Regions from separate parts of the Streptomyces sp. NPDC031100 genome, predicted to be linked through region 2. Evidence: riboswitches for the same ligand, from Rfam matches in the RefSeq annotation. Region 2 holds a riboswitch; each other region holds the start of a gene.
The links. A riboswitch is a leader RNA that binds a small molecule or an ion and turns the genes downstream of it on or off. The one in region 2 is predicted to bind cyclic di-AMP.

Region 1 (7,605 bases), on a different contig from region 2:
GCCGCCGCCGTACGGGAGTCGGGGGCGGCGACGGTCCCGGCCTGCTCCAGTGCCGCCCTGGCGTCCGAGGCCGACCGCGAGGCGCGGCCCGCAGCCGTGCCGTCGCCGGTGACCTCGGCCCGCTGCGGCGGAGTGAGCCGCGCCAGCAGCGCGCGCGCCTCGGCCAGTTTGCCGGTGATGGTCTTCTTCTGCTGCCTCAGCACCGCTTGCCGCGAGCGCAGCGACGTCACCTCGATGCGGGCGGCGCCGCGCAACTGCTCGATCTCCCGCAGCTGTTCGCGTACCCGCCCCACAGCCTCGGCCTGCCGCTCGCCGGCCCGCTCCGCGAACGCGGCCCCGTCCAGGTACCGGTCGGGGTCCTTGGACAGCGCCAGCTGCCAGGCGGGGTCGATCTCGCCCTCCCGGTACTGTGCCGCGGCCAGCGAACCCAGCGCTTCCCGCGCAGCGTTGAGCTTCTGCTGCTTGCGGGCGGTCTCGTCGCGCAGCGAGTTCAGCCGCCGCTGGGCGGTGTCCGCCTTCTCCTTCGCCCCGTTGTACGTCTCGGTGGCGGCCTCCGCCTCCTGGTAGAGCTTGTCCACCTTGGCCTTCACCTGTGCCGGGGTCAGCTGCGGCTCGGCGTTGCCCGTTCCCTCGAAGGCCGCCCCGGTGGCCGCGCCCGCCACGGCGAGGGTGAAGACCGTGCGGGCCGTGCTGCCCCCGAGCGAGCGCTGTCGGGGCTTGCGGTGCGCTGCCACCTGGACCGTCACGTCCTTCCGTGGGACTCGTGCCGACCGAGCGAGCGGTCGATGCGTCCGGCGGCGGTCCACACAGGGGGAACGGGCCGCCGCCGGACCTTTCTCGGCGGTGGTGGCCGGCGGCCGCCCCTGGCCCGGGCGGCGGTGGGGTGCCGGTCACCTGGGGGAGGACGCTATGCCCGTCCGTGACAGGGAGGTAACACGGAGTGCGGAACTGGTTTCGACAGATCGGGACGCGACCGTATGTGACCGGGTTTCCGGGCCGGAGGCGTCGCCTTCGCACAGCGTGGTGACCGATGCGCGCAATCCGGGACTCGCACGAGTCGAGTGGTGCTATGGGGCGCATATATGCAAGGTCCACGGATCCGGGGGCGGGCCCGGTGGAAGGAGCCTCGAGCGCCCTTCATTAGGCTCCGGACCCATGGACGTACTCATCCACCTTTTCGTCGGCCTGCACATCGTCGGCATCGCCGCGCTGCTCGGTGGTTTCCTCACCCAGATGAAGGCGATGGGCCAGGGCACGGCCCGTTTCGTCCCCGGGATGCTGCACGGAGCGCTGACCATGCTGGTCACCGGCGTGGTCCTGGTGGGCCTCAACCAGGCCGACGACCACCACGTCAACACCATCAAGATCGGTCTGAAGCTGGCCCTGCTGATCGTGATCCTCGGGCTGGTCTACGTCAAGCGCGACGAGGAGAAGGTGGACAAGGGCGTCTTCGGACTGGTCGGCCTGCTGACCACGGCGAACATCTTCATCGCCGTGCTGTGGACCTGAGCCTCAGCGCCCCCCGCCGATCTCGGCACGGGCTGCGAGGGCCGCGCCGGCCGCGACCGCCAGCCACACCGCCAGCGCCATCCACACCAGCACCCGCCCCGGCCCGTTCAACCACCCGATGCCCACCGCGGCCGCGACCGACAGCGTGGCCGCCCCGGTCATCCCCATCGGGAACACCGTCGCCCACCGCCGCGTGTCGTAACGCAGCCGCGGCCGGGCCGCCTCGGCGGCCAGCAGGACCACGTACACGGCCAGATCCAGGATGAGCAGTGCGACCGTCACGTTGCGCAGCACACCCCGGTCGTCGTCGTTCCACAGGTACAGCCGCGCACTGTCCGCGGCGAGCAGCTTCGCCCCGGCCAGCGCCGAGATGGCGAGCGCCCCGCCCGCGATCCACTGGTCCCCGGCCCCCTCGAACACCTGCCGCCGATCGAAGTGCTGCAGGGCGAGGACGTAGAGCACCAGGCCCAGCCAGAACAGCACCAGCGCGGCACGCGCGAGCCATGCCGTCGTCTCGGCCGCGGCCAGCGTGGCCGCCAGCACCGCCGGCCCCTGTGTGGCCACACAACACAGGAACACCGCTCCTGGCATGCGCCGCGTCCAGTGCCGTACGACGAGGACCAGCAGCACCGGCCACAGCACCACCGCCACCGCCAGCAACCCTCGGCCGGCGTCTGCCGGCCGAGCGCCGAGAACCGGGTGCCGAGCACCGCCGTGGCGGCGACGGCGGTGAGCGCGCCCGGACTCTCCGCCTCGGCCACCCACCGCTGCCGCCGCACCAGCAGCCGTACGAGGAAGTCGACGGCCAGCGCCACCCAGGCCACGCAGGCCAGCCACAGGAAGACCCGGGACAGCGTCTCGGCGCCCGTCAGATGCAGGCCCACCGAGACGATGCCGGTCGCCATGACGGCGGCCCCCGCCGCCGGCGGACGCTCCGCCCACCACGCACGCAGACCTGAGATGCCGGGCATGCGCCCGATGCTAAGGAGCCTCGCGGGCCCGGCGAGGAGGGCACGCGCGCGTGGGGCTCGAAAAGACGACGGTCAGGCCGGGCGCACCACGCTGTGAATGATCGATTCGCCCCCGTGGAAGACGGACTCCTCGCGGATGTACGCACCGGGCTGCGGGGCGTGGATCATCATCCCGTTGCCCGTGCAGAGGCCGACATGGCTGCGGTCCTCGTGGAAGAAGACCAGGTCACCAGGGTGTGCGTCGGCGAGGGCGACCGGGGTGCCCGCGTCGGCCTGGTCGCGCGCGGCGCGCGGGAGGGTGACACCGGCGGCCTTCCAGGCGGCCTGGGTGAGGCCGGAGCAGTCGTAGGAGCCGGGGCCGCTGGCCCCGTTCACGTACGGCTTGCCGATCTGGGCGCGGGCGAAGGAGATCGCCTTCTCGGCCTTGGTGGCCTGCGCGCCGGAGGACCCGTACGACCGCGGGTCGGCCTCCGCAGGCTTCCGGTGCTTCGGCGCGGTCGGCCGTGCCTGCTCCCCGGCCGTCAGCCGGGACAGCAGCTCGCGGGCGGAGGCGAGCTTCTTCTGGACGACGGCCTTGGCGCTCTTCGGGTCACGCGGCGACGGGGCCGGGGTCTCGGCCGGCGCTTGCGGGCTCCAGAGAGCCGGAGCCTCCACGCCCGTGGCGGCCGCCGCATCCATGGTCCTGTCGGCCGGCGCCTCCACGCCCCTGGCGGTCTGCTGCCGCTTCTTCACGGTCGAGGCCAGCCGGTCCATCAGCCGGTTCTGGTCGAAGTAGCCCGGCGCACGCTCCGTCTCCTCCCGCTGTGCGTCCGCCAGCAGGGTCTTCGCGCGCAGGGCTTCCAGCCGCCCCTGCTGCCGCCCGGCCCGCTCCGTGGCCTCCTCGGACCGCTCGGTCGCCGAGTCCGCCCGGCGGTACAGCTCGTCGATCTTCTTCTCGATCTCCTCCACGCTCGGCCTGCCGTCGTGGACGGGGGCGGCCTCGGCCGTCTGGGACAGCACGGCCACGGAGGTGAAGGCGGCGGTGGCGAGGGCGGGCGTGCGCAGGCCCGGTCCGAGGGTGGTGCCGGGGCGCGGCTTGCGGTGCGACGCCAAAGGAGGCGACTCCTTCCAATGTGCCGCCTACCGGGTTAGCTGTCGGGTTCGGGCGGGTGGTTCGGAAGGGTTGCCCTACGGCGTCGTCCCGGGCGGGAGTCGGCCGATTCACCCCAGGATCGGTGGGTCCCCGGCTCCGGCTGCCAGATAAGGGCGCACCGGACTCGGCGGAGGCCGCGGCGCTCGGCGACGTTCGCCGGAAGGGGGTCGTGCGGCCTGACGGCAACCTAGCCAACTCGTGTGACTCCTGTGAAGGTTGGTGTGCCATATGTCCGATACATTTCCGTGACCTGAGGCCGTTTTCATACGGGCGTGACAAGGCGCTTCCGCAGCGTGAGGGCCCGATCGACCTGGAGCGGCGCGCTGATCGACTCCCCGTGCTGTGTCCGATTGCGGGCGCCCGCGGGGCCGTGTTCCCGGGACGGCGACCGGTTGTCGGTGCGGCGCCCTAGACTCGGAGAGCGATGAGCAGCCTCTTTGACGACAGCTTCCTGGCGGACCTCCAGGCCCCTCGCGGGCACGAGGAGGAACCCCCGCCGCCGCCCGAGGACGATCACGCTCCGGAGCCGCTTCCGGACGATCTGTTCGGCGGGAAGTTCGACGCGCCGCCGGACCGGGACGCGTACTACCGCGACGGCGCCCCCCGCCCCGCGATCGACGCGGCAGCGCTCCTGGAGGGGCTGAACGAGAACCAGCGCGCGGCGGTCGTCCACGCCGGCTCACCGCTGCTCATCGTGGCCGGCGCCGGCTCCGGCAAGACCCGCGTGCTCACCCACCGCATCGCCCACCTCCTGGCCGAGCGGAACGCGCACCCGGGCCAGATCCTCGCGATCACCTTCACCAACAAGGCCGCGGGCGAGATGAAGGAGCGCGTCGAGCAGCTCGTCGGCCCGCGCGCGAACGCGATGTGGGTGATGACCTTCCACAGCGCGTGCGTACGGATCCTGCGGCGCGAGTCGAAGAAGCTCGGCTTCACCTCCTCGTTCTCCATCTACGACGCCGCCGACAGCAAGCGCCTGATGGCCCTGGTCTGCCGCGACCTGGACCTCGACCCCAAGCGCTTCCCGCCCAAGTCCTTCAGCGCCAAGATCAGCAACCTCAAGAACGAGCTGATCGACGAGGAGGACTTCGCCGCCCAGGCCGCCGACGGCTTCGAGAAGACCCTCGCCCAGGCCTACGCGCTCTACCAGTCGCGGCTGCGCGAGGCCAACGCGCTCGACTTCGACGACCTGATCATGACGACGGTCAACCTGCTGCGCGCCTTCCCGGACGTCGCCGAGCACTACCGCCGCCGCTTCCGGCACGTCCTGGTGGACGAGTACCAGGACACCAACCACGCCCAGTACGCGCTGGTGCGCGAGCTGGTCGGCACCGGCGAACACGATGAGGACGTACCGCCCACCGAGGCCGACCTCCCGCCCGCCGAACTGTGCGTGGTGGGTGACGCGGACCAGTCGATCTACGCCTTCCGGGGCGCGACCATCCGCAACATCCTCCAGTTCGAGGAGGACTACCCGAACGCGACGACGATCCTGCTGGAGCAGAACTACCGCTCCACGCAGACCATCCTGTCCGCCGCCAACGCGGTCATCGAGCGCAACGAGTCCCGCCGCCCGAAGAACCTGTGGACCAACGCCGGCCAGGGCGCCCGGATCACCGGCTACGTCGCCGACACCGAGCACGACGAGGCCCAGTTCGTCGCCGACGAGATAGACCGCCTCACGGACGCGGGCGAGGCGAAGGCCGGAGACGTCGCCGTCTTCTACCGCACCAACGCCCAGTCCCGTGTCTTCGAAGAAGTCTTCATCCGCGTCGGCCTGCCCTACAAGGTCGTCGGCGGCGTCCGCTTCTACGAGCGCAAGGAGGTCCGGGACGTCCTGGCCTACCTGCGTGTCCTCGCCAACCCCGAGGACTCGGTGCCGCTGCGCCGCATCCTCAACGTGCCCAAGCGGGGCATCGGCGAGCGCGCCGAGGCGATGATCGACGCCCTCTCCCAGCGCGAGAAGATCAGCTTCCCGCAGGCCCTGAAGCGCGTGGACGAGGCCTACGGCATGGCCGCGCGCTCCACCAACGCCGTCAAGCGGTTCAACACGCTGATGGAGGACCTGCGCACGATCGTGGAGTCCGGCGCCGGACCGGCGACCGTTCTGGAGGCCGTGCTCGAACGCACCGGCTACCTGGCCGAGTTGCAGGCCTCGACCGACCCGCAGGACGAGACCCGCATCGAGAACCTCCAGGAACTCGCGGCCGTGGCCCTGGAGTTCGAGCAGGACCGCGGGGAAGGCGAGTCGGTGGCGCTGTCCGACTTCCTGGAGCAGGTCGCGCTGGTCGCCGACTCCGACCAGATCCCCGACGAGGACGAGGAAGGCTCCGGCGTCATCACCCTGATGACCCTGCACACCGCCAAGGGCCTGGAGTTCCCGGTCGTCTTCCTGACCGGCATGGAGGACGGCGTCTTCCCGCACATGCGCGCCCTCGGCCAGACCAAGGAGCTGGAGGAGGAGCGGCGCCTGGCGTACGTCGGCATCACGCGCGCGCGGGAGCGGCTCTACCTCACACGGTCGGCGATGCGCAGCGCCTGGGGACAGCCGTCGTACAACCCGCCCTCCCGCTTCCTGGAGGAGATCCCGGCCGCCCATGTGGAGTGGAAGCGGACGGGAGCGTCCGCGCCGGTGTCCTCCGGGCCGGCCTCCGGGATCGCGGCCTCCCTCTCCTCGTCCCGCTCCCGCTCGTCGGCGGCGGGCGCGTCCGGGTTCGCCACGCGGCGGACCACGGAGAAGCCGGTGGTCGCCCTGGCCGTCGGGGACCGCGTGACCCACGACCAGTTCGGCCTCGGCACGGTCGTCGCGATCAAGGGCACGGGTGCGAACGCGGAGGCGACGATCGACTTCGGGGACGCCAAGCCGAAGCGGCTCCTGCTGCGGTACGCACCGGTCGAGAAGCTGTAGACGAGCTGAGCCCCGCCGGATCGATCGGCGGGGCTCGCTTCACGCAGGGCTCAGGTCGGGTCCAGGCCGTGGCTGCGCAGCCACGGCAGCGGGTCTATGGCCGCCCCGCCGGCCGGCCGTACCTCGAAGTGCAGGTGCGGGCCGGTGGAGTTGCCCGAGTTGCCCGAGTAGGCGATCGGGTCGCCGGCCTTGACGGTCGTACCGGAGGCGACACGGTAGCTGGAGAGGTGGCAGTACCAGGTCTCCGTGCCGTCCTTCGCCGTCACGATCAGCATGTTGCCGTAGGCGCTGTTCCACTTCGTGGTGACGGTGCCGTCGGTGGCGGACATCACCGTGGTGCCGTAGGAGACGGGGAAGTCGATGCCCGTGTGCACGGACATCCAGTTCACACCGGCCTGACCGAAGTACGCGCTGAGGCCCCTCTGCAGGACCGGCAGCACGAACTTGGGACGCAGTCGCTCCTTGAGCGCAGCCTCCGCGGCCGCTTTCTTCTGCTGCAGCTCCTGCTGCGCCTTCAGATCGATGCGCTCCTGCGTACGGCTCGCCCGGTCGGCGAAATCGTCGGCGCCGGCGGCGAGGGTCCGGAGCTGGGCGTCCAGCTTGCCGTTGGCGACGGACGGCTGCACCGCGTGCGCATCCGAGGCCGAGGCAGTGGTGTCCTTGCCGCCGTCGCCGGTCAGGCTGCCGACGGAGGCGGCGGCGATCCCCGCGACCCCCATCACACAGGCCGAGGGCACGGCGACGGTCAGCAGCGCGGACCGCTTGGGGGGCGTACGGCGCCGGGAACGCCCCGCGCTGCGCGAGCCCGCGCGGGTCACCGGGGCCGGTGTGGCCTCTTCCTGGTCGTCGAGCAGGGACGGTACGGCGGGCATCTCGCCCGTGTCACCCAACTCGCCGTCCTCGGCGCGGGCTTCGGAGAAGTCGCCGAGGTCGGTGAATGCGCCCGGTTCGCCGTGTTCGCCAAGCTCACCGGGTTCGTCGTAGCAGGCGTCCTCGTACGACACCTGGTCGAAGGCGGCGGTCGCCTGCGGGTCGCTGACCTGCTCGAACGTGGCCGTGGCCTGGTGGTCGAACGGTTCGGCAAG
Region 2 (7,605 bases):
AGGTCTTCGTCACCGACGCCACCACCGGCAAGGCGATCGAGAACTACGACGCCGAGCACGAGGCGACCGGCACCGGCCACTCCGAATACACCGGTGACGTCGGCATCGACACCACCCAGCAGGCCGACGGCACCTTCGCCCTGATCGACCCGGTGCGCGGCCACATCACCAAGGACGCGCACAACATCTCGTCCTCCTCCCTGAAGAGCACGTCCGGCACCCTGTTCACCGACGCCGACAACATCTGGGGCGACGGCAAGAAGTTCTCCACCGACCGCGCCACCGCCGCCGTCGACGCGCACGCCAACACCGCGGAGACGTTCGACTACTACAAGTCGACCTTCGGCCGCAACGGCATCAAGAACGACGGCCGCGGCGCCACGGTCTTCGTCCACGTCGGCACCAACTGGGACAACGCCCAGTGGTCGGACACCTGCTTCTGCATGATGACCGGCGACGGCAACGGCACCACCGACCCCGAGCAGGTCGACCTCGACACCATGGGCCACGAGATGACCCACGGCGTCACCTCGGCCACCGCCAACCTGCGCTACAGCGGCGAGTCCGGCGGCCTGAACGAGGCCACCAGCGACATCCTCGGCACCATGGTCGAGTGGTACGCCAACAACCCGCTCGACACCCCCGACTACCTCTTCAGCGACCAGTCCACCCCGCCGTGGCTGCGCCGCTTCGACAAGCCGTCCCTGGACGGCCGCTCCGCCGACTACTGGTCGAAGTCCGTCGGCCGGCTCGACGTGCACAACTCCTCGGGCGTCGGCAACCACTGGTTCTACCTCGCCAGCGAGGGCAGCGGCACCAAGACGATCAACGGCGTCACCTACAACAGCCCGACGTACAACGGCTCCACCGTCACCGGCATCGGCAACAAGAAGGCCTCCGCCATCTGGTACCGGGCGCTGACCGTCTACATGACCTCCACCACGGACTACAAGGGCGCCCGCACCGCGACTCTGAACGCGGCGAAGGACCTCTACGGCGCCACCAGCCCCGAGTACGCCACCGTGGCCGCGGCCTGGAGCGCGGTCAACGTCTCCTGACGCACCGACACACCGCCTGATCCGCAGGAGCCGGCCCGGACGACGACGAGTACCCCCACAGCCGTCGCCCGGGCCCCGGAGTTTCGGAGATCCTTTTCACTCCAGCTCCCTCGGCTTCCTTTTCCTTAGAACGCGGCCGGTCTGCGGGCATAGATTACGGACAATGTAGCTCATATAGATACGGATTGACTGTACTCGACGGAGCCACCAAGCAAAGGTCACGAAAATGTATCGGGCATATCACCCACCAACCTTCACAGGGGCCACACGCGTTGGCTAGCGTTCCGGTCAGGCCGCCCGACCCCCACCGGCGAACGTCGCCGGGCCGTGCGGCCTCCGTCGAGTCCGGCGCGCCCGTGCGGCAGCCGGAGCCGGGGACCCACCGACCTTGGGGTGAATCGGCCCAACTCCCTTACGGGACAAGGGTCGTAGGGCAACCCTTCCGAACCACCCGCCCGAACCCGACAGCTAACTCGGTAGGCGGAACATGGAAGGAGTCGCCTCCCTTGGCGTCGCACCGCAAGTCGCGCCCCACGGGTACGCGTGTAGCCGGCATACGCACCCCCGTCCTCGCCACGGCCGCTCTCACCTCCGTGGCCCTGCTGTCCCAGACCGCCAATGCCGCCCCCGCCGCCGACGACAAACCGAGCCTCGAAGAGGTCCAGAAGCAGGTCGACGACCTGTACCGCCAGGCCGAGTCGGCGACCGAGAAATACGACGCGGCCAAGGAGAAGACCGCGAAGGAGCGCCGGCGCGTCGACACCCTGCTCGACGACGTGGCCAAGCGCACGGCCAGCCTCAACAAGGCGCGAGAGGAACTGGGCTCGTTCGCTGCGGCCCAGTACCGGACCGGGGCCGCCACCCCCGACACCGCGACCTTTCTGCTCTCGGACACCCCGCAGGACTACTTCGACCAAGCGCAGCTGATGAACCGGCTGACCTCGCGCCAGAAGGGCGCGGTCGACGACTACGTCACCGAGCAGTCCGCGACCCTGAAGGCGCGACAGAAGGCCATCAAGAGCCTCAAAACGCTGACTCAGTCACAGAACGACCTCAAGACGGCCAAGTCCACCGTCCAGAAGAAGCTGTCCACCGCACGGGAGCTGCTGTCCAAGCTGACGGCGGAGGAGAAGGCACGCCTCGCGGCGATCGAGAAGCAGAAGCAGGAGGAGGCGGCGCGGAAGGCGGCGGAGCTCGCCAAGCGGCAGGCCGCGGCCGCGCAGGCGGCGAAGCAGCAGAGCGCGTCTTCGGGCTCGACATCGAGTTCCGGCTCGTCCTCGGGCGCGTCCTCGGGATCCGGCTCGTCCTCGGGTTCGGGCACCTCCACCTCCTCGTCGGGCTCCACGTACGCCGCCAAGGCGGCGAAAGCGCTCGCCTTCGCCCGCGCGCAGATCGGCAAGCCGTATGTCTGGGGTGCGACCGGGCCCGGCTCCTACGACTGCTCCGGCCTCACCGAGGCCGCCTGGAAGGCCGCCGGCGTCTCCCTGCCGCGTACCACCTACGACCAGGTGAACGTTGGTACGACGGTGTCCCTGACCGACGCCCAGCCCGGCGACCTCGTCTTCTTCTACGACGACATCAGCCACGTCGGTATCTACATCGGCAACGGCATGATGATCCACGCCCCGAAGCCCGGAGCCTACGTCCGCGAGGAATCCATCTACTACGGCGGCGACTCGATCATCCACAGCGTGGTCCGCCCGGCCTGACGGCCAGCGGCGGCCAAAGGTCCAGAGCGAGAACCAGGCGCCGCCCCATCCCTGACCCGGGCACGTCCCGTGCTCGAGACCGCGCAGAGAGAGCACCGTCCCGTCGCCAAGGGGAACTGATCGCTGTATTCGGAGTGTTGGCGGTGAGCCAACATCTCCGCCCAGGCTGCCGGTTCACGGCCCTGTGTGCGCGTTTCAAGGCGACTGACCTGCGCACCATCCATGACCAGCGAAATCACCCGCATCGCTCCGCTAACATGATCGAACTCACGACGAGCGCCCTCATCGCCTGTCGTCACCGGAAAACCAATGCTATCCGGCACGAAGAGTGACCTAACTGACCAACATCTAACAAATCGGCCAAACAATTGATACCTATAGCCTCGCGGGTGTTTTCGCGAATAACCTCCAGAATTCCGTTCGCCGCGTGGCGTCGACCACGGGCGATACTGTGGGCCACGCTGGGTGTGGCGGCCCTCGGATTCGTCATCACGCTGGAGGTCGCCGCGCGGCGCTACGGCCTGCCGGGGCCGATCACCAACCAGGTGCAAGAGGTGGTGTTCCCTCCGAAATCGGGTTTCCTGTTGTACGCCAGTCTGGCGTTGACGATGGTGGTGCTCACCTGGCGGCAACGGTTCATCGCGATTGGTGCCGCGATCGGCATCGACGTCGCCTTCCTGCTGGTGCGGTGGGCGGTCGACGCCAAGGTGACCGACGGCCACCCCTTCGGTAACGGCGCGTTGTGGGTGATTTTGGGATATGCGGGCATCGCCATCACACGCCGTACCGGCCAGGAACGTGTCCTGCTGCTGAAGGGCGTCGGGCTGGCCCTGCTGCTGGTGGCCGGCCGCAAGACCGGCGACACCTGGCTCCTCATCACGTCGAAGACCCGCCCGGCGGTGCTCGATCAGTACGTGGCAATCGCCGATCACGCGCTGGGCAACCCGTCGTGGCTGGTGGGCCGGATGGTCAGGGCCACCGGCCCGATCGGCGCCCATGCTCTCGACTTCGTCTACGGTCAGCTCGCGGTGGCCGCGGTCGTCGTCGCGCTGTACCAGCTGCGCAACGTGGCGGTCGAGCGCCGCTTCCCGCGCCATCATCTGGTGCGCACCTTTCTGGCGATCGGCCTTCTCGGGCCGGCCATATACATGGTCTTCCCGGTGGTCGGACCGGTCTTCGCCTACGGCACCGGCGCCTTCGGCACCGGCGGCGGGCACTGGGCGGTGGCCAACCTGTGGCCGGACACGCCACCGCCGGTCAACACCCCGCACTCGATGCCCTTCGACGAGATCACCCCACGCAACTGCATGCCCAGCCTGCACACAGCGTGGGCTACCGCGATCTTCATTCATACCCGCAAGGCCCCACGGATTCTGCGATTCGCAGGCGCGTTCTGGCTGATGGCCACGCTCGCCGCAACGCTGGGATTCGGCTACCACTACGGCGCGGATCTCATTGCCGGCGTGGTGTTTGCGCTCACGATCGAGGCAGCGCTGCGCTCGCTCGAACGTGGCTGGGATCGGTCAGGAGTCCAGCTGGTCACCTACGGCGCAACGGTCTTCGCTGCGCTCCTGGTGTCGTATCGCTATCTGCCGATGGAGATGGCCAGACACCCGTGGGTGTTTGGACCACTTCTCATTCTGGCGATGGCTTCAGTGATTCAGGGCTATGTACAGACCACCAAACTGTGGGAACCGAAGGCTGCGCCAGTGCGGCAACCTGAACCGCAACCCGAACCGGTGTGAGACAGGACCGGCCCAGAAGTCGCACTGGTGGTCGGCCGCGAAGGCGGTCGAGGCGCGGGTGTGTTCGGGGCTGAGAGTCAGGATCGTGTGCCGCCCGACATGGGTGGGCGGCCATCGGGTCTCACCGGAGATGTCGGGATCGCCGGTGCGGGCGAACGCCGCCCAGCGGCGCTTCATGTCGTCGGCGAGGGCGACCTGTTCCGCGGTGAGAGGGCGGTCGGCCATGGTGAAGTCGTGCAGGTAGGCGAGTTCGGCGCTGTGTGCGTTCGCCATGTCCAGGCCTGGGACCTGGGCTCCGTAGAGGGTGGGTGAGCGCGGGTCGTCGAACTCGTAGACATAGGTGGGCACCTGTGAGGCGAACGCGCGCGCGGTGCTGAGTGTGTGGCAGGCGAAGGTGGAGTCGGTCAGGACCGCCGACAGCGCGTCGTACGGACTGGGGTAGGCGTCCACCGGATAGCGGGCCAGGACCTGCTGAGCCGCCTGTCCGTACGTGGCGTCGATCTGGTCGGTGTACTCCTGCGCCGTGAGATGCGGCTGGGTGAGCGCGACGAAGAACCGGCTTTCGGCACGAGTGCTGCCGATGAGGATCGGCACCTTGTTCCATGTGCCGGAGGCGATGGCCTCGGACGGTTGGGTGGGCACCAGGCCGTCACCGAATGCCGGTCCTGAGGTGGGATGCGTGCGAGCGGCGGCGATGAGGTCGGCGACCGGCGCTGTGCGCAGACAGGCGGCGCGTGAGCCGGGGGCGGAGCAGCCCGCCGCGTCCGAGAAGGCCCTCGCCTCATCGGCGGCCTGGACAGAGCTGGGAGCCTGGAGCAGGTCGCAGGGTCCGCTCTGAAGAATGGCGCGGGAGAACAGTCCTGCCGTCCCCGGTGAAGTCAGCATGGCACAGATGGAGCCGCCGCCGGCGGACTGACCCCAGAGGGTGATGTCGGCAGGGTTGCCGCCGAACGCGGCAATGTTGTTGCGCGTCCACTTCAGGGCCGCGATCTGGTCCATCAGCCCGTACGATCCGGAGGTGAGCGCGTTGTCGCGGGTGAGTTCCGGTGCGGCGAGGTAACCGAGCTGCCCGACCCGGTAGTTGATGCTCACGACCACGCTGTCGGTGAGCTCGGCCATGGTACGGCCCCCGAACTGGGTGCCGGTGCCCTGGCTGTAGCCGCCGCCGTGGATCCAGAACAGCACGGGCAGACGGTCTCCGGGGTGGGCGTGGCGCGGTCGGTACACGTCCAGGTAGAGACAGTCCTCACTGACGTTGTCGGGGTCCCGGAGCCCGAAGGGTGAGAACTGCAGGCAGGCGGGGGCCTGTTGGCCGGCCTCCCGGGTCCCGCTCCATGGTGCGGGCTCTCGAGGTGGACGGAACCGGAGGCTGCCCACCGGCGGCGCGGCGTACGGGACACCGAGGAATTCCTCGGCATCGCCGTCGACCTGTCCGGCGAGCCTGCCCTGAGCCGTGCTGACGACCGGGCTTGAGGCGGGGGAGGCCTGGGCCGGGGTGGCGGTGGCAGGCTGCACGATGAGCGCTGCCATCGCGAGTGCCACAACCAGAATCGTTGAGGCGCGGGTCGAGGTGAACCTCTTCACTTCTCCTCCATGACGCGTCGTACGCATGACAGTGGATGGGCTGGTGCGGACGCGCGCCGCCTCCTCCCTGCCGGTCTGAGGTGCTGGGGAGGAGACGACTGTGCCGTACCCGGCTACGGACGCAGGCCGGCGAGGAGCGTGGCGGCCTTGGCGAAGTCGACCGTGCCGGTGTTCCAGTCGGGTGAGATGGGGGTGATGGACACCTTGTCCGCGCTGATCGCTTCCACGTCACCGCCTCTCTGGGCGGGTGCGGAGACCACGTGGACGTTCACCTTCCAGCTGCCGTCACCGGAGTCGGTGTAGTCGGCCTTGAGGACGGGCTGCGGATCCTGGGTCGTGAGGGAGGCCCCCAGGGCGGTCCCCGTGCCGTCGGGACCGACCACCGGGTGGTTGATGTTCAGGCCCACGCCCTCGGGCAGCAGCCGTCCGTTCTTCGCCCGGGACCGAAGGCGTTCGATGAGCTTGACGGTGAAGTCGTCGGTGGGCCGCATGGCGTTGAAGATGGGCTCCGGTGTCGGAGCCGACAGCCCGCCGGTGCTCACCGCGATGGCGGGTACACCCTGTTCCAGGGCGGCCACCGCGCCGCCGACGGTTCCGGAGTGGGTGGCGAGGGCGGCCACGTTGGGCCCGAAGTTGGTGCCGGAGACCACGAGGTCCGGGGCGTGATCCGCGAACACCTCCGACAGACCGAAGGACACCGAGTCACCGGGCGTGCCGTCCACCGCCCAGACGCGGGGCTCGGGATGCTTGACCGTGACGGTGGTACTGCTCATCATCTTCGTCCCGGTGCCGCTCTGGTTCGTGAGCGGGGCGACGATGGTGACGTCGTAACCCGCGGCGGTGAGCCGCTGGTGGAGCATGCGGATCCCGGGGGCGTCGTAGCCGTCGTCATTGGTCAGCAGGATGCGCAGCGGCGGGCTGGCCGGTGCGGTCTTCGGCGCGGCGCTCGCCGACACCGTACCGGCGAGGGCCGGCGTGCACAGCAGTAGAGCGGCCAGGGGTAGAACGCGCGTGCGTCTCACGACGTGCTCCTTCGATGAGGGAGGAGAAGATGCGGGAGGAGATAGGGGAGGAGAAAGGGGGGAGGAACGAGGACCGGCGGGCACGTGCCCCCTGCATGCGCCCGCCGGAGCTCTTGCGGGTGGGCTGGTGGTCAGCGCACTCCGCGGATCGGCAGGATGGCCAGGGCACCCAGCAGGGACAGAGCGCCGCCGACGAGGAACAGCGGGGTGTACCCGCCCAGTTCCGTCACGACGGCGGAGGCGACGAACGGGGCGATGATCTGCGGTCCGGCGTTGGCGATGTTCAGCACGCCCATGTCGCGGGCGGCGTCCTCCGCGCGAGGCAGGACGAGCGTGACCACTGCGGTGTCGACCGCCATGAAGCACCCGAAGGCGAGGCCGTTGAGGGCGCTGAAGCAGAGCATGCCTGCCCAGGTCGGGCTGATGACGGGGACCGTCGTCACGACGCCGGCGAGCGCGGCCGAGAGGCCGACGAAGACCTTGCGTC
Region 3 (7,605 bases), on a different contig from region 2:
ATCGAGGCGCGCTCGGCGTGCGTGGAGCGCAGCAGCCACTCGGTGATCTGGCGGACGCGGCCCTGGGAGATCCGGGAGTGGTGGATGCGCTCGGAGTCGTACTCGGGCAGCTCCTGGGCGATCGCGGACACGGTGGTGACCGAGCCGGCGAGGCCGACCAGGGTGTGCGCCTCGCGCAGCGGGACCGTCTCCTCGGCGAGGTCCAGGGCGGCCTCGATGTCGGCCCGCATCGCGGCGACCTGCTCCGCGGTGGGCGGGTCGCTCACCTTGCCCTCGTGCACCAGGTGCCGTTCGGTCATCCGCACGCAGCCGACGTCCACGGACCGCGCGGCCCGTACGTGGTCGTCGCCGACGACGAACTCGGTGGAGCCACCGCCGATGTCCACGACGAGGTAGGGCCGGGTGAGGTCCTCACGGCCCTTCAGTTCGTTGGTGGCACCGGTGAAGGAGAACTCGGCCTCCTGGTCGCCGGTGATGACCTCGGGCTCGACACCGAGGATGTCGACGACCCCGCGCACGAACTCGTCCCGGTTCTCCGCGTCCCGGGAGGCGGAGGTGGCGACGAACCGCACCTTGGTGGCGCCCAGTTCACGGATGACGTCCGCGTACTCACGGCACGCCGCGAAGGTCCGCTCCAGCGCCTCGGGCGCCAGCCGGCCGGTGCGGTCCACGTCCTGGCCGAGCCGCACGATCGTCATGCGCCGGTCCAGCTCCAGCAGGTCGCCGGTGGTCGGATTGACGTCGGCGACGAGCAGCCGGATGGAGTTCGTACCGCAGTCGACGGCGGCGACACGGGAGAAGCCCTCGGGGACCAGCGGCTTGTAGGCGAAGAAACCGCTGCGGGTCTCGGCGAGGTCGAAGACCACGCCCTCCTCCCCCGGGTGCTCGTCCGCCGGGTCGGGCGCCACGAGCGGCTGCACGCACGGCCCCTTGCGCCACCACTCCGGCAGCATGGCGATCGCCTCGTCGCCGAGCGGGTTCACCCCCGGGCCCGCGGCCAGCGAGTGGGCCACCAGCACGTGCAGGCACTTCACCCGGTCCGGCATGCCGCCCGCGCTCGGGAAGCCCTCCAGGACCTCGATCTCGTCCCGGCGCCGGATGTAGTCCTCGTGCGCGGCCCGGTAGGCGGCGGCCAGCTCGGGGTCGCTCTGCAGCCGCTCGGTCATCTCCTTCATGACGCCGTCCGCCTCCAGCGTGCCGATCGCGGAGGCGGCGCGCGGGCACGTCAGGTAGTACGTCGTCGGGAAGGGCGTGCCGTCCGGCAGCCGCGGGGCCGTCTCCACGACGTCCGGCTGCCCGCACGGACACCGGTGCGCGATCGCCCTCAGCCCGCGCGGCGGACGCCCGAGCTGCTGCTTGAAGGCCTCTACGTCCGCGTCGGTCGGCTCGGTACGCGGAGTGGGCGGCGGAGGCGTTTCCATGACTGTCTTCAGCTGTCTTTCTGTCGGTTCACTGGTCGGAGGCGCGGTTCACTGGTCAAAGGCGTCGGACTTGTCGACCCCGTCCCAGACGTTCGCGTACCAGGGCCGGTGGGCGGCCCCGAGGTCGGCTCGGGACTGCTTGGCCGCGCCCGGGTCGACCACGATGTACCCGGTCTCCCCCGGCATCACATAGTGCAGCCGGCGCCGGATCTCCTGCTCGGCGTAGGCGTCGTCCTGCCAGCGCGCCTTGAGGTCGCGCAGCTGCTCCACACGCTTGCGGGCCCGCTCCTGCTGCCGCTGCTGGTCGGCGATCTCGGCGCGCTGGGTGACGTACTGACGCATCGGATAGGCGAGCGCGACGATCATCGAGCACAGCACCAGCGCGAGCAGGGCGGCGCGGCCGGTGAGCCGCGAGCGGCGGGCCTGCCGCCTGGTCTGGGAGCGGTAGACGCGGGCCGCCGTCTGCTCGCCGAGCAGCCTGAGCCTGGTCGCGGTGGAGAACCGGTCCCGGTCCTTCACGGCCATGTCCCGCCTCCCCTTCACGTGCGTACGTCCCCGCACACGGTACGGGACCGGGTACGGGGACGTACGTACGACTGGCTATGCGTTAACCCGCTGCGCTTATTGGTCCGCAGAGCGGAACGTGCTCAGCCCTTGAAGCGCGGGAACGCGCTACGGCCGGCGTACACCGCGGCGTCGTCGAGGATCTCCTCGATGCGCAGCAGCTGGTTGTACTTGGCGACACGCTCGGAGCGGGCCGGGGCGCCGGTCTTGATCTGGCCGCAGTTGGTGGCGACGGCCAGGTCGGCGATGGTGACGTCCTCGGTCTCGCCGGAGCGGTGGGACATCATGCACTTGAAGCCGTTGCGCTGGGCCAGCTCGACGGCGTCCAGGGTCTCGGTCAGCGAGCCGATCTGGTTGACCTTGACCAGCAGGGCGTTGGCGGTGCCCTCCTCGATGCCGCGGGCGAGGCGCTCGGGGTTGGTGACGAACAGGTCGTCGCCGACCAGCTGGACCTTGTCGCCGAGGCGGTCGGTGATGACCTTCCAGCCGGCCCAGTCGTCCTCGAACAGCGGGTCCTCGATGGAGACGAGCGGGTAGGCCGCGACGAGCTCCTCGTAGTACTCCGTCATCTCGGCGGCGGAGCGCTCCTTGCCCTCGAAGAGGTACTTGCCGTCCTTGTAGAACTCGGAGGCGGCCACGTCGAGCGCGAGGGCGATCTGCTGGCCGGGGGCGTAGCCGGCCTCCTTGATGGCCTCGAGGATGAGGTCGAGGGCCTCGCGGTTGGAGCCGAGGTTCGGGGCGAAGCCGCCCTCGTCGCCGAGGCCGGTGGACAGGCCCTTGCTCTTCAGGACCTTCTTCAGCGTGTGGTAGACCTCGGTGCCCCAGCGCAGGGCCTCGGAGAAGGACTCCGCGCCGATCGGGGCGATCATGAACTCCTGGATGTCCACGTTGGAGTCGGCGTGCGAGCCGCCGTTCAGGATGTTCATCATCGGCACCGGCAGCAGGTGCGCGTTCGGGCCGCCCAGGTAGCGGAAGAGCGGGAGGTCGGACGCCTCGGAGGCGGCGTGGGCGACGGCGAGCGAGACGCCGAGGATGGCGTTGGCGCCGAGGGAGCCCTTGTTGTCGGTGGCGTCCAGGTCGAACATGGCCTGGTCGATCAGGCGCTGCTCGGTGGCGTCGTAGCCGACCAGCTCCGGGCCGATCTGCTCGATGACGGCGAGGACGGCCTTCTCGACGCCCTTGCCCTGGTAGCGGTTCGGGTCACCGTCGCGCAGCTCGATGGCCTCGAAGGCGCCGGTGGAGGCGCCGGACGGGACGGCGGCACGACCCGTGCTGCCGTCGTCGAGGCCGACCTCGACCTCGACCGTGGGGTTGCCTCGGGAGTCCAGGATTTCCCGGGCTACGACGACGTCGATGGACGGCACGAGCATCTCCTTCGTGGATGTGACGCTGGTTGTGCGGGGCTGGTGTGCCTTGCGACTAGAGCCTAACCGTCCCGGGGGCGTCGGCCACCGACCGACCGTCCCGTGGACAGGGAGAGACAGGGAGACCGTACCCATTGTTCAGGCGCGGAACAAAGGGGCTCCCGGATGAGGCCCGGCCGAAGAGTGGGGAAACAGGACGGGAAGACAGAGGCGGGGGCACCGGAGCCGTGGACACGAACAACCCCGCCCCGGCGCGTACGGGGGAACACGCGCCGGGGCGGGGAGCCCGTGGGGACGGGGGGTGACCCTCACGAGGCCTTCAGTCTGGGGGCAGGCCTTGTGAGGGCGCTGTGGTTCTGGCGGGAGCCTGATGTCACTTCAGGTGCAGCTGCTGGCCCGGGTAGATGAGGTTCGCGTCCTCGACGATGTCCTTGTTCAGCTCGAAGAGCTTCTTCCAGCCACCCTTGACCTTGTGCTTCTCGGCGATGGTGCTGAGGGTGTCACCCTTGACGACCTTGTACTCGCCGTCGCCCTTCTTGACCTTCTTGCCGGTCGGGGTGGTGACGGTCTTGCTCGGGGCCGGGCGCTCGGCGGAGCGGGAGGCGGCCTGCTGGTCGGAGCGGGTGGTGGTGCTCGGCGCGGTCGTCTTCGACGAGGTGGAGGGGGCGGCGCCGTTGTACGGGGTGCTGGACAGGCCCGTGCCGCACACCGGCCAGGCGCCCTTGCCCTGGGCGGCGAGGACCTTTTCGGCGACGGCGATCTGCTGCGCCTTGGTGGCCTGGTTGGCCTGCGGGGCGTAGGCGGTGCCGCCGTACGCGGCCCAGGTGGAGGCGGAGAACTGCAGGCCGCCGTAGTAGCCGTTGCCGGTGTTGATGGACCAGTTGCCGCCGGCCTCGCACTGGGCGACCGCGTCCCACTCGGAGGCGGTGGCGGCGGAGGCGTTGCCGGCCGCCATCAGCGGGGCGGCGACGGCGGCGCCGGTGACACCGGCCAGCGCGATGACACGAGTGGCCTTGGACGGACGGCGGTGCTTGCCCTTGCCGGAGAACAGCATGGATCGATCCCCTCACCGACGCCTGCGAGGTGAGCTGTCGGGTTCGGGCCGGTTGAGTTGCCCGGCCGCGCCCCTTTCGGGACACGGCTTCACCCCAAGCCGGTTGCGGCATCAACTGCCGGTTCCGGCACCTACCTTGGGTCCCCCGCTCCTGCCTACGGCGCATGACGCGACGACTGTTCCCGGGCAACCGCTGGCAGGATTCGGCGTTGCGACTGCCGGGGCTCGTGGTGACGAGCGGCCTTGACCGTAGACACGCGATCGCCGGATTTTCAAAGACGATCAGGGCTTCTGAGACTCATCCCACACTTTCGCCAAAACGGACATTAGGCATGAAGTGGGGCGTCAACTCCCGCTACTCGCCACCCTCTTCGCCGCCGACTTTCAGGTCCTGACCGGCGTGAATGTGATTCGGGTCGGCGCCGACGGTCTTCTTGTTCTCGGCGTAGAGCGCGCGCCATCCGCCGTCGATGTCAAGGGAGTCGGCGATGGAGCAGAGGGTGTCGCCCTCGCGGACGGTGTAGGTGCTCGCGCCACGGGCGGCGTGACGGCCGGACGGAGTGGCACTCTGTCCGTTTGCAGTGCTTTCGTCCGCACTGCCACCGCGGTGACGTCCGCCACTGCTGAGCGCGCCGGTGTCGACCAGGCTCCAATAGCCGCCGGTCTGCCGCGAATTGTCCGACTCCTCCGTGGCGGGCTCCGTGACGGCGGCCTCGCTTCCCTGCTCCTTCCCGGAGCCGGGCGATGCGGAGGTGTCGGACTTGGGAGCGCCCTTGCCCTTGTCCTTGTCCTTGCTCTCGCCGGAGCCGGAGCCGGAGCCCTTGTCCTTGCTCTCGCTCGGGGACGGCTTGGCGGTCGTACCCGGGGAGGAGTCGGACGACGGCGACGAAGACGACGAATCCGGCAGGTCGGACGAGTCAGGCGTACCGGTAGAGCCGGACGAGCCCTGGGAACCGGAGGAGTCGGAGTCACCGGAGTCCGCCGAGCCCGAGCCCCCGACGCCCGTGTCGACGTCCACGGAGCCGGAGTTCGAGGACAGGCCGGAGAGCAGGGCGCAGGTGGCCCAGGGGGTGGTGCCCTGGTCGGCGAGGATCTTCTCGGCGACGGCGATCTGCTGCGAGCGGCTGGCCTGGTCGGCACTGGAGGCGTACTGCCCGCCGCCGTACTTGTCCCAGTCGTTCTGGGATATCTGGAGGCCGCCGTAGTACCCGTTGCCGGTGTCGGCGCTCCAGGAGCCGCCGCTCTCGCACTCGGCCACCTTGTCCCAGGTGGTGCCGTCGGCCGCGTTGGCGCTCGCGGCGCCGAGGAGCGGGATGGCGATGGCCGAGCCGGTCACCCCGGCCGCGACGAGGAGGGCCGGAGCCTGACGGGGGCGACGGTGACGACCGTTCCCGGAGAGCATGCAGAAGCCTTTCGTGCGACAGCAGAACCGGCGCGGCGAACTGGTACCCCTCGCCACACTGATGGGTGAACGTATCGGCAGACGATCACTTGTCACAAGTTAATGCCGCGCAGATCACGTGAAGATCACGAAGTTGAACGTCCTTCACGTCTACCGGTCTACGGCCTTTCCGGCGGCCGGTGTGAACTCCACCGGCAGGGTGCGCAGGCCCCGCATGATGAGCCCGCCGCGCCAGCGCAGCTCGGCCGGATCGACGGCGAGCCGCAGATCGGGCAGGCGGGTGAGCAGGGTGGCGAGCGCGGTCTGGCCCTCCAGGCGGGCCAGCGGGGCGCCCAGGCAGTAGTGGATGCCGTGGCCGTACCCGAGGTGCTGGTTGTCCCGGCGGGACAGGTCCAGCACGTCCGGATCGGCGAACCGCTCCGGATCCCGGTCGGCGGCGGCGAGGACGACGAGCACCGGGTCGCCGGCGGCGATGTCCTGCCCGCCGATGGTCAGCGGCCGGGTGGCGAACCGCCAGGTGGCCAGCTCCACCGGTCCGTCGTAGCGCAGGAGTTCCTCGACGCCGGTCTCCAGGAGGTCCCGCTCCCCGGCGGCCAGGGACCGCTGCAGCCGGTGGCGCTGCTCGGGGTGGGTGAGCAGGGCGTAGGTGCCGTTGCCGATCAGGTTCACGGTGGTCTCGAAGCCGGCGAACAGCAGGATGAAGGCCATGGCGGCGGCCTCGTTCTCGGTGAGGTGCTCGCCGTGGTCGGAGGCGCGGATGAGGCCGGAGATCAGGTCCTCGCCCGGGGTCGGCTCGGCGGGCAGCGCCTCCCGCTTGCGGTGGATCAGCTCGGCGAGATAGCCGCGCATCTTCTTCACGGACCGGGCGACCCCGCCCCTCGGTCCTCCCCCGTGCCGGATCATCATGCCCGCCCAGTCGCGGAAGTCGTCCTGGTCCTCGCGCGGGACGCCGAGCAGGTCGCAGATGGCGTAGATGGGGAGCGGGAAGGCGAACTCGTGGATGAGGTCGGCGGAGCCCGTCTTCGCGAACCCGTCGATGAGGTGGTCGGTCAGCTCCTGCACCCGGGGCGCGAACTCGGCGACTCTGCGGGGCGTGAACGCCTTGCTGACCAGCCGGCGCAGCCGGGTGTGGTCCGGCGGGTCGATGTTCAGCAGGTGCGTCATCAGCTCGGCCTTGCGCTCGCCCGGGATGCCCGTCTTGCCCTTGGCGTGCGCGGGCTCGTCGTGATGCGCCGGGTTCTTGCTCAGCCGCTGGTCGGCGAGGGCCTGCTTGGCATCGCCGTACCGCGTGACCAGCCAGGCCTCGACCCCGCTGGGCAGCCGCGTCCGGTGCACGGGGGCGTGCTCGCGGAGCCAGGCGTAGGCGGGGTAGGGGTCGGTGGCGAACTCCCAGGTGAAGAGGTCGGGGGCGGAGTCGTCGGAGTGGAGCTGGTCGGTCACTTCTCGACCGTATCCGGATCGGAGCCCAACTCCTCCATCGCGGTCCGATGCCCTTCGGCTGCCGCCCGCCGGAGCCAGTGGTCGGCGCGGTCGCGGAGGGCCAGGCTGAGCCGGTACGCGGCGCCGGCGTCCCCCTGCTCGGCGGCGGCCTTCAGGTGGGGCAGCGCGGCGTCGATCTCGCCCGTCTGTACGAGCAGGTCCCCCAGCTCCATGTTCAGGTCGCTCAGCAGCTGCACGTCGTCGATGCCGGCTTCCAGCGCCTTCCTGAACCAGACGATGGCCTCCGCGGGGTTCTCGCTCCCGGTCGCTATGCCGCCGAGCACCACCATGGCTTCGGCCACTCCCGCCTCCGCCCGCGGA
Region 4 (7,605 bases), on a different contig from region 2:
GGAGCGCGCCCAGGCCCAGTTGGAGCGCGAGTGGCTGGACCGGCTCGGCACCGTCGCCGGCCGCGCCGACGAACTGTGCCGGTACGCCGTCCTGTTCGGGGACCCGCAGCTCGCCCTCACCGCCGTGAAGCGCGTCCTCGCAGTGACCCCCGAGGAGGTCCAGGAGGTCGCCAAGGCCCGCCTGCGCCCCGACAACCGCGCGGTCCTCGTCTACGAGCCGCTGTCCGCCGAGTCCGCCGAACACACCGAGGAAGCGGGGCGCGGCGAGGACCCGGAGCGGGAAGCGACCGTAGAGGCCGGTAACGACAACGAGGAGACGGCCAAGTGACCGAGCTCGCCACGATGGACTTCCACCCCCGTCCGCAGGCCGGCGAGGCCAAGCCCTGGGGTTTCCCGGCCCCCGAGCGCGGCACGCTGGACAACGGGCTGACCGTCCTGCGCTGCCACCGCCCCGGCCAGCAGGTCGTCGCCGTCGAGGTGCTGCTGGACGCGCCCCTGGACGCCGAGCCGGCCGGCCTGGACGGTGTCGCCACGATCATGGCGCGGGCCTTCTCCGAGGGCACCGACAAGCACTCCGCCGAGGAGTTCGCCGCCGAGCTGGAGCGCGCGGGCGCCACCCTCGACGCGCATGCCGACCACCCCGGCGTCCGCCTCAGCCTGGAGGTCCCGGCCTCCCGCCTGGCCAAGGGCCTCGGCCTGCTCGCCGACGCCCTGCGCGCGCCCGCCTTCGCCGAGAGCGAGGTCGAGCGGCTGGTCCGCAACCGCCTGGACGAGATCCCGCACGAGCTGGCCAACCCCGCCCGCCGCGCCGCCAAGGAACTCTCCAAGGAGCTGTTCCCGGCGACCTCGCGCATGTCGCGCCCGCGCCAGGGCACCGAGGAGACCGTCGAGAAGATCGACGCCGCGGCCGTACGCGCCTACTACGACCGCCATGTGCGGCCCGCCACGGCCACCGTGGTCGTGGTCGGCGACCTCACCGGCACCGACCTGGACACGCTGCTCGCCGACACCCTGGGCGCCTGGACCGGTACCCCGGCCCGGCCGCGGCCGGTGCCGCCCGTGAGCGCCGACGACTCCGGCCGCGTGGTCATCGTCGACCGGCCGGGCGCCGTCCAGACACAGCTGCTCATCGGGCGGATCGGCCCCGACCGGCACGACCGCGTGTGGCCCGCCCAGGTGCTCGGCACGTACTGCCTCGGCGGCACCCTCACCTCCCGCCTGGACCGGGTGCTGCGCGAGGAGAAGGGCTACACCTACGGCGTGCGCGCCTTCGGGCAGGTCCTGCGCTCCGCGCCGGACGGAACCGGCTCCGCGATGCTCGCCATCAGCGGCTCCGTGGACACCCCGAACACCGGTCCCGCGCTGCAGGACCTGTGGACGGTGCTGCGCACGCTCGCGGCGGAGGGACTGACCGACGCCGAGCGCGATGTCGCCGTGCAGAACCTCGTCGGCGTGGCGCCGCTGAAGTACGAGACCGCGGCGGCCGTCGCGAGCACGCTGGCGGACCAGGTCGAGCAGCACCTGCCCGACGACTACCAGGCGACGCTGTATCAGCAGCTCGCCGCCACCGGCACCGTGGAGGCCACCGCGGCGGCCGTCAGCGCCTTCCCGGTGGACCGCCTGGTGACCGTCCTCGTCGGTGACGCGGCCCAGATCAAGGAGCCGGTCGCGGCGCTCGGCATCGGCGAAGTCACCGTCGTGACCGCCGACTAGCAGCCGGACGGCGGCACGCGCGCGCGGGGCCCTGGGGACCGACGGGTCATCAGGGCCCCTTGCCGTGCACCGCCCTTCCCCAGATGTCCGAATTGGGGCAGAGGTTGCCTGTCTGACCTGTGGGATGCACTACAAAACCCCGGATCCGTTTGGGGATCGAAAGTCCGGCCCCTTAGCGTCTTCCGGGCTGTTCGTCAGGCAGTGCGCCGCATCCGCGGCACCGGACAGTCATCGCCGAGTCCCCGTACGGCGCGAGCCAGGGGAGCCGGGGACCCAACCGCAGTCCCTGGGGTGAATCGGACGCCCGCGCGCGAGCGAGGGGGCCCGTAGGAGACCTTCCTGCTCCGAACCCGTCAGCTAACCCGGTAGGCGAGAGGGAAGGAAAGGACCAGCCTCTTCATGGCGTTCATGTGCGCCACCGGGAAGCACCGCAAGCCCGGCCGGGTCAAGCGCACCACCGCTCAGGCGGCCGGCGTCGCGGCCCTCACCACCACCGGCGTCATCGGCACCCTCGCGGCCACCCCGGCGCTCGCCGCCGAGAACTCCGTCGAGGAGACCGGCCTCACCCCGGTCATCACCGTGAGCGACACGGTCGCCGAGCAGATCGACGCGCAGGCCGAGGCCCAGCAGCAGGCCGCCGACCAGAAGGCGGCCGAGGAGGCCGCGGCGAAGGCGGCCGCCCAGCGCGCGAAGGAGGTGCGCGAGGCCAGGGCGCGCGCCGCCCGCGAGGCCGAGCGCAAGCGCCTGAACGCCTTCGTCGCCCCGATCGCGCACTCGTACGTCTCCACCGGCTACAAGGCCAGCAGCTCCCTGTGGTCCTCCGGCTCCCACACCGGCATCGACTTCCACGCGGCCAGTGGCACGAGCGTCCACGCGGTCGGCTCGGGCACGGTCGTCTCCACGGGCTGGGGCGGCGCGTACGGCAACCAGATCGTGATACGGATGGCCGACGGCATGTACACCCAGTACGGCCACCTGTCGTCCATCGGCGTCACCGTGGGCCAGAAGGTCACCCCGGGCCAGCAGATCGGCCTGTCCGGCGCGACCGGCAACGTCACGGGGCCGCACCTGCACTTCGAGGCCCGCACGACCCCCGAGTACGGCTCGGACGTCGACCCGCTCGCCTACCTCCGTGGACACGGCGTGAACGTCTGACGCTCCGGCGCACGACATCCCGAAGCCCCGGCTCACGAGCCGGGGCTTTCGCCGTTTTTCGCGGCGCCCGCCGCATCCGCTGTCCAAAATATATCCATGGATTCCGGCCTGCCGTCGGAAATTCCGGCTCATTGCAATAGAGTCACGGAACACACGTCCATCGTCGACGTTTCACGGGGATTAAGGCGGAGGTCGGTCATGCGTATTCCGGCGCACTCGGTGTGCACGGCGATCCGGGACGACATCGTGGCCGGTGTCTACGAGCGCGGCAGCCGCCTCACCGAGGAAGTCCTGGCCCGCCGCTACGGCGTCTCGCGCGTCCCCGTCCGCGAGGCCCTGCGCACCCTGGAGGCGGAGGGCTTCGTGGTGACCCGGCGGCACGCGGGGGCGTGCGTGGCCGAACCGACCGAGCAGGAGGCCGCAGACCTGCTGGAGATGCGGATGCTGCTGGAGCCGCTCGGTGCCTCCCGGGCCGCCCAGCGGCGCACCGAGGCCCATCTGAAGGTGCTGCGCGGGCTGGTCCGGCTGGGCCAGGAGCGGGCCAGGCAGGGCAACCGCGAGGATCTGCGCTCGCTCGGCGGCTGGTTCCACGAGACGCTCGCGCAGGCCTCCGGCAGCCCCTCGCTGACCTCGGTGCTGACCCAGCTGCGGCACAAGATCGCCTGGATGTACGCGGTGGAGGCGCTGCCGAGTCCCGTGGAGTCCTGGACGGAGCACGGCGCGATCGTGGACGCGGTGGCGCGCGGCGACAGCGAACGCGCGCGGGCGATCACGGCGCATCACGCCGAGCGCGCGAAGGGTGCGTACCGGTTGCGGTCGGCCTCGGCCGGCGACCGGTCCGAGCGTGTGAGGAACTCGCAACATGCCGTAAACATGTCGAGCCTTCGGCATTAACGTGGGCGCCGTATACAAAGAGGAGCGATTCGGTGGGCGTGTATTTCCGCTGCCCTTTTCCCGGTGTGCCGTGAATTCGTGGTCGCGCGCCGTCGGTGTGCTCGCGGTGAATTCATTCGATGGGCTGCCGAAAAACGCGGAAGCCGCGTCACCCGGAAAGGGCGACGCGGCTTCCTGGCGCGGCTCAGACGGTCTCGGGCAGCTCTTCCAGGCCCTCGGCGACCAGCTTGGCCAGACGGTCCAGGGCGACGTCCGCGCCCTCGGCGTCGGAGGCGAGGACGATCTCCTCGCCACCCTGGGCGCCCAGGCCCAGGACGGCCAGCATGGAGGCCGCGTTGACGGGGTTGCCGTCAGCCTTGGCGATCGTCACCGGGACGCCTGCGGCCGTGGCGGCTCGGACGAAGATGGAGGCGGGGCGGGCATGGAGGCCCTCGGCCCAGCCGACGTTGACGCGGCGCTCAGCCATGTGTTGCTGCCCTTCAGTGCTCAGGGTTGTCTAGACCAGTTTCCCATAGTGCGAAGCGTGCCCGGAGGTGACGTTCGTCCCCTCCTGCGGATCCTCGGACCGCGGCCTCGGTCCGGCTTCCGTCCTCCACAGACTGCCTCGCGCCGTTGTCGTACGCGAGCCGTACTCTGGGCCCCATGCAGAGCCCGGCGGACCGGCACGACCGGCACGAGTACCCCGCCCACTGGGAGGCGGACGTGGTGCTGCGCGACGGGGGTACCGCGCGCATCCGGCCCATCACCGTTGATGACGCCGACCGCCTGGTCAGCTTCTACGAGCAGGTCTCGGACGAGTCGAAGTACTACCGCTTCTTCGCGCCGTACCCTCGCCTGTCCGCCAAGGACGTCCACCGCTTCACGCACCACGACTTTGTGGACCGGGTGGGACTCGCTGCCACCGTGGGCGGCGAGTTCATCGCCACCGTACGCTATGACCGCATCGGCGCCGACGGCATGCCCGCACCGTCCCACCCGTCGCCCACCACCGCCCTTGCCGGAGGGCGCTTCGCGCCCGCCCCTGATATCCCCGACGAGGCCGAGGTCGCCTTCCTGGTACAGGACGCCCACCAGGGCCGCGGGGTCGCCTCCGCCCTCCTCGAACACATCGCGGCCGTCGCGCGCGAGCGGGGCATCCGCCGCTTCGCCGCCGAGGTGCTGCCCGCCAACACCAAGATGATCAAGGTGTTCACGGATGCCGGGTACACCCAGAAGCGCAGCTTCGAAGACGGCGTCGTACGCCTGGAGTTCGACCTGGAGCCCACCGACCGCTCCCTCGCCGTGCAGCACGCGCGCGAGCAACGCGCCGAGGCCCGCTCGGTACGGCGGCTGCTGGTCCCCGGCTCCGTCGCGGTCGTCGGCGTCGGCCGCGCGCCCGGCGGGGTGGGCCGCAGCGTCCTCGGCAACCTCCGGGACGCCGGCTACCCCGGCCGTCTGTACGCCGTGAACAAGGCCTTCCCCGAGGACCTCAAGGAGGTCGACGGGGTGCCCGCGTACCGCTCGGTGCGGGAGATCGAGGGCCCGGTGGACCTCGCCGTCGTCGCCGTACCGGCCGAGCACGTGCCCGCCGTGGTCTCCGAGTGCGGCGAACACGGGGTGCAGGGACTGGTCGTGCTGTCCGCCGGGTACGCCGAGAGCGGGCCCGAGGGGCGCGAGCGGCAGCGGGCTCTGGTCCAGCACGCGCGCGCGTACGGGATGCGGATCATCGGCCCGAACGCCTTCGGCGTGATCAACACTGCGGCCGAGGTCCGGCTCAACGCCTCGCTCGCCCCCGAGATGCCCCGCCCGGGCCGGATCGGCCTGTTCACGCAGTCCGGGGCCATCGGCATCGCGCTGCTGTCGCGGCTGCACCGGCGCGGGGGAGGCGTCACCGGGGTCACCGGCGTGTCCACGTTCGTGTCCGCCGGGAACCGGGCCGACGTCTCCGGCAACGACGTCCTCCAGTACTGGTACGACGACCCGGAGACCGACGTCGCCCTCATGTACCTGGAGTCCCTCGGCAACCCGCGTAAGTTCACCCGCCTCGCCCGGCGCACGGCGGCGGCGAAGCCGCTGGTCGTGGTGCAGGGAGTCGGGAGCGCGCCGCAGGGCCACGCGGTACGGGCGACACGGCTGCCGCACGAGACCGTCTCCGCGCTGCTGCGGCAGGCCGGGGTGATCCGAGTGGACACGATCACCGAGCTGGTCGACGCGGGTCTGCTGCTCGCCCGGCAGCCGCTGCCCGCGGGGCCACGCGTGGCGATCCTCGGGAACTCCGAGTCGCTGGGGGTGCTGACGTACGACCGGGCTCTTGCGGAGGGGCTGCGGCCGTCGCCTCCGCTGGATCTGACGACCGGGGCGACGGCGGAGGACTTCCACCGGGCGTTGGCGCGGGCGCTGGCGGACGAGACGTGTGACGCCGTTGTCGTCACGGCGATTCCGGCGATCGGGGAGGGGTCGCCGGGGGATGCGGAGCTCGCCGAGGCGCTGCGGTCTGCGGCGGCTTCGGCTCCGGGCAAGCCGGTGCTGGTAGTCCACGTGGAGCTTGGGGGGCTTGCGGAGGCGTTGTCGGCTGCGGCGAGTACGGCACCACAGGCCGTTGCCAAGGCACCCGGCGCTGAGGGCGGTGCCCACCCACCTTCGCTCGAGCGGCGGGACCCCCATCGCCCTGCGGAACGACTGCCCACCGCGGGAGCGGCCTCTGGGACGGCGCCCGCCGCGGTGGAGAGCCCCACCCCTGAAGGCACCCCGTCCCGTCTCATCCCCGCCTACCCCGCCGCCGAGCGTGCCGTACGCGCTCTCGCCGAAGCGGTGAAGTACGCGCAGTGGCGGCGGGAGGCCGCCGATCCGGGGAAGGTGCCGGAGTACGACGACATCGACGAGAAGGGGGCCGCCGAGCTGATCGGCGGGCTGCTCGCGCGCGGGCAGGGGCTCACGATCGGGCAGGCCGAGACCTGCGAGCTGCTGGACAAGTACGGCATCCACGTGCGCCGGGCGCTGGCCGCCCCCACCCCGGACGCAGCCGCCGAGGCCGCCCGCACCCTCGGCTACCCCGTGGCCCTCAAGGCCACCGCCCCACACCTGCGGCACCGGGCCGACCTGGGCGGCGTACGCCTGGACCTGGCGGACGAGGTGCAACTGCGGCGCGCATACGCCGAGTTGACCGAGCTGTTCGGGCTGCCCGAGGAGCTGCGGCCGGTCGTGCAGACCATGGCACCCCGGGGAGTCGACACGGTCGTACGGGCGGTGATCGATCCGGCGGCCGGGGCCGTGCTGTCCTTCGGGCTGGCCGGGGCCGCCTCGCAACTGCTCGGGGACACCGCGCACCGGCTGATCCCAGTCACCGACCGGGAGGCGACCTCGCTGGTGCGGTCCATCCGGACGGCCCCGCTGCTGTTCGGCTGGCGCGGCTCCACGCCCGTGGACACCCCCGCGCTGGAGGAGCTGCTGCTGCGCGTCTCCCGGCTGGTGGACGACCACCCCGAGGTCGTCGCCGTCACCCTGGAGCCGGTCGTCGTCGCCCAGCAGGGCGTGAGCGTCCTGGGCGCCACCCTGCGGCTCGCACCGCCGCCCGCCCGCGACGACCTCGGCCCGCGCACGCTGCCGGCCTACTGAGCAGGGGAGAGGGGGGCACACGTGGAGATCGCCGGACAGCGGCTGCCCGAGGGCAGTTGGTGGGACCGGGAAGTGATCGTCCGGCACGGCGGGCACCTGCGGCCGGCCGCACGTCTCGCGCGTGAACCGGACGAAACACCGCCCCTCGTCGTCGCGTTCGAAGCGGACGCTGGCGGGCCGGAACCCGTCTCCTGTCTGGTCGCCGCCGAGCGGCTGGACGTCCTGCAGGGGCATGTCCGGCGGCGCCCG

Region 1: it holds a riboswitch for cyclic di-AMP, as region 2 does, so the genes downstream of both, ACZ5DS_RS31080 (C40 family peptidase) here and ACZ5DS_RS33875 (C40 family peptidase) in region 2, are expected to answer to the same signal.
Region 3: it holds a riboswitch for cyclic di-AMP, as region 2 does, so the genes downstream of both, ACZ5DS_RS41515 (transglycosylase family protein) here and ACZ5DS_RS33875 (C40 family peptidase) in region 2, are expected to answer to the same signal.
Region 4: it holds a riboswitch for cyclic di-AMP, as region 2 does, so the genes downstream of both, ACZ5DS_RS05070 (M23 family metallopeptidase) here and ACZ5DS_RS33875 (C40 family peptidase) in region 2, are expected to answer to the same signal.

Annotation. Positions count from the first base shown of each region.
Region 1 covers NZ_JBVIGN010000012.1:231,457-239,061, reverse strand. Annotated here, with positions in the region: gene ACZ5DS_RS31095 (C40 family peptidase) at 1-734, opposite strand, end outside; gene ACZ5DS_RS31090 (hypothetical protein) at 1,156-1,509, shown strand; partial or broken gene ACZ5DS_RS31085 (tellurite resistance/C4-dicarboxylate transporter family protein) at 1,487-2,480, opposite strand; gene ACZ5DS_RS31080 (C40 family peptidase) at 2,553-3,572, opposite strand; cyclic di-AMP (ydaO/yuaA leader) riboswitch at 3,581-3,738, opposite strand; gene pcrA (DNA helicase PcrA) at 4,037-6,520, shown strand; gene ACZ5DS_RS31070 (M23 family metallopeptidase) at 6,571-7,605, opposite strand, start outside.
Region 2 covers NZ_JBVIGN010000014.1:215,100-222,704, forward strand. Annotated here, with positions in the region: gene ACZ5DS_RS33870 (M4 family metallopeptidase) at 1-1,058, shown strand, start outside; cyclic di-AMP (ydaO/yuaA leader) riboswitch at 1,400-1,556, shown strand; gene ACZ5DS_RS33875 (C40 family peptidase) at 1,565-2,767, shown strand; gene ACZ5DS_RS33880 (phosphatase PAP2 family protein) at 3,181-4,512, shown strand; gene ACZ5DS_RS33885 (carboxylesterase/lipase family protein) at 4,420-6,054, opposite strand; gene surE (5'/3'-nucleotidase SurE) at 6,210-7,118, opposite strand; gene ACZ5DS_RS33895 (MFS transporter) at 7,250-7,605, opposite strand, start outside.
Region 3 covers NZ_JBVIGN010000025.1:13,390-20,994, reverse strand. Annotated here, with positions in the region: gene ACZ5DS_RS41535 (Ppx/GppA phosphatase family protein) at 1-815, opposite strand, end outside; partial or broken gene ACZ5DS_RS41530 (DUF501 domain-containing protein) at 1,020-1,421, opposite strand; gene ACZ5DS_RS41525 (FtsB family cell division protein) at 1,470-1,946, opposite strand; gene eno (phosphopyruvate hydratase) at 2,069-3,355, opposite strand; gene ACZ5DS_RS41515 (transglycosylase family protein) at 3,723-4,403, opposite strand; cyclic di-AMP (ydaO/yuaA leader) riboswitch at 4,408-4,576, opposite strand; gene ACZ5DS_RS41510 (transglycosylase family protein) at 4,759-5,805, opposite strand; gene ACZ5DS_RS41505 (cytochrome P450 family protein) at 5,956-7,245, opposite strand; gene ACZ5DS_RS41500 (tetratricopeptide repeat protein) at 7,242-7,605, opposite strand, start outside.
Region 4 covers NZ_JBVIGN010000002.1:163,771-171,375, forward strand. Annotated here, with positions in the region: gene ACZ5DS_RS05060 (M16 family metallopeptidase) at 1-328, shown strand, start outside; gene ACZ5DS_RS05065 (M16 family metallopeptidase) at 325-1,713, shown strand; cyclic di-AMP (ydaO/yuaA leader) riboswitch at 1,936-2,100, shown strand; gene ACZ5DS_RS05070 (M23 family metallopeptidase) at 2,113-2,868, shown strand; gene ACZ5DS_RS05075 (GntR family transcriptional regulator) at 3,067-3,762, shown strand; gene ACZ5DS_RS05080 (HPr family phosphocarrier protein) at 3,947-4,228, opposite strand; gene ACZ5DS_RS05085 (bifunctional acetate--CoA ligase family protein/GNAT family N-acetyltransferase) at 4,405-7,356, shown strand; gene ACZ5DS_RS05090 (hypothetical protein) at 7,378-7,605, shown strand, end outside.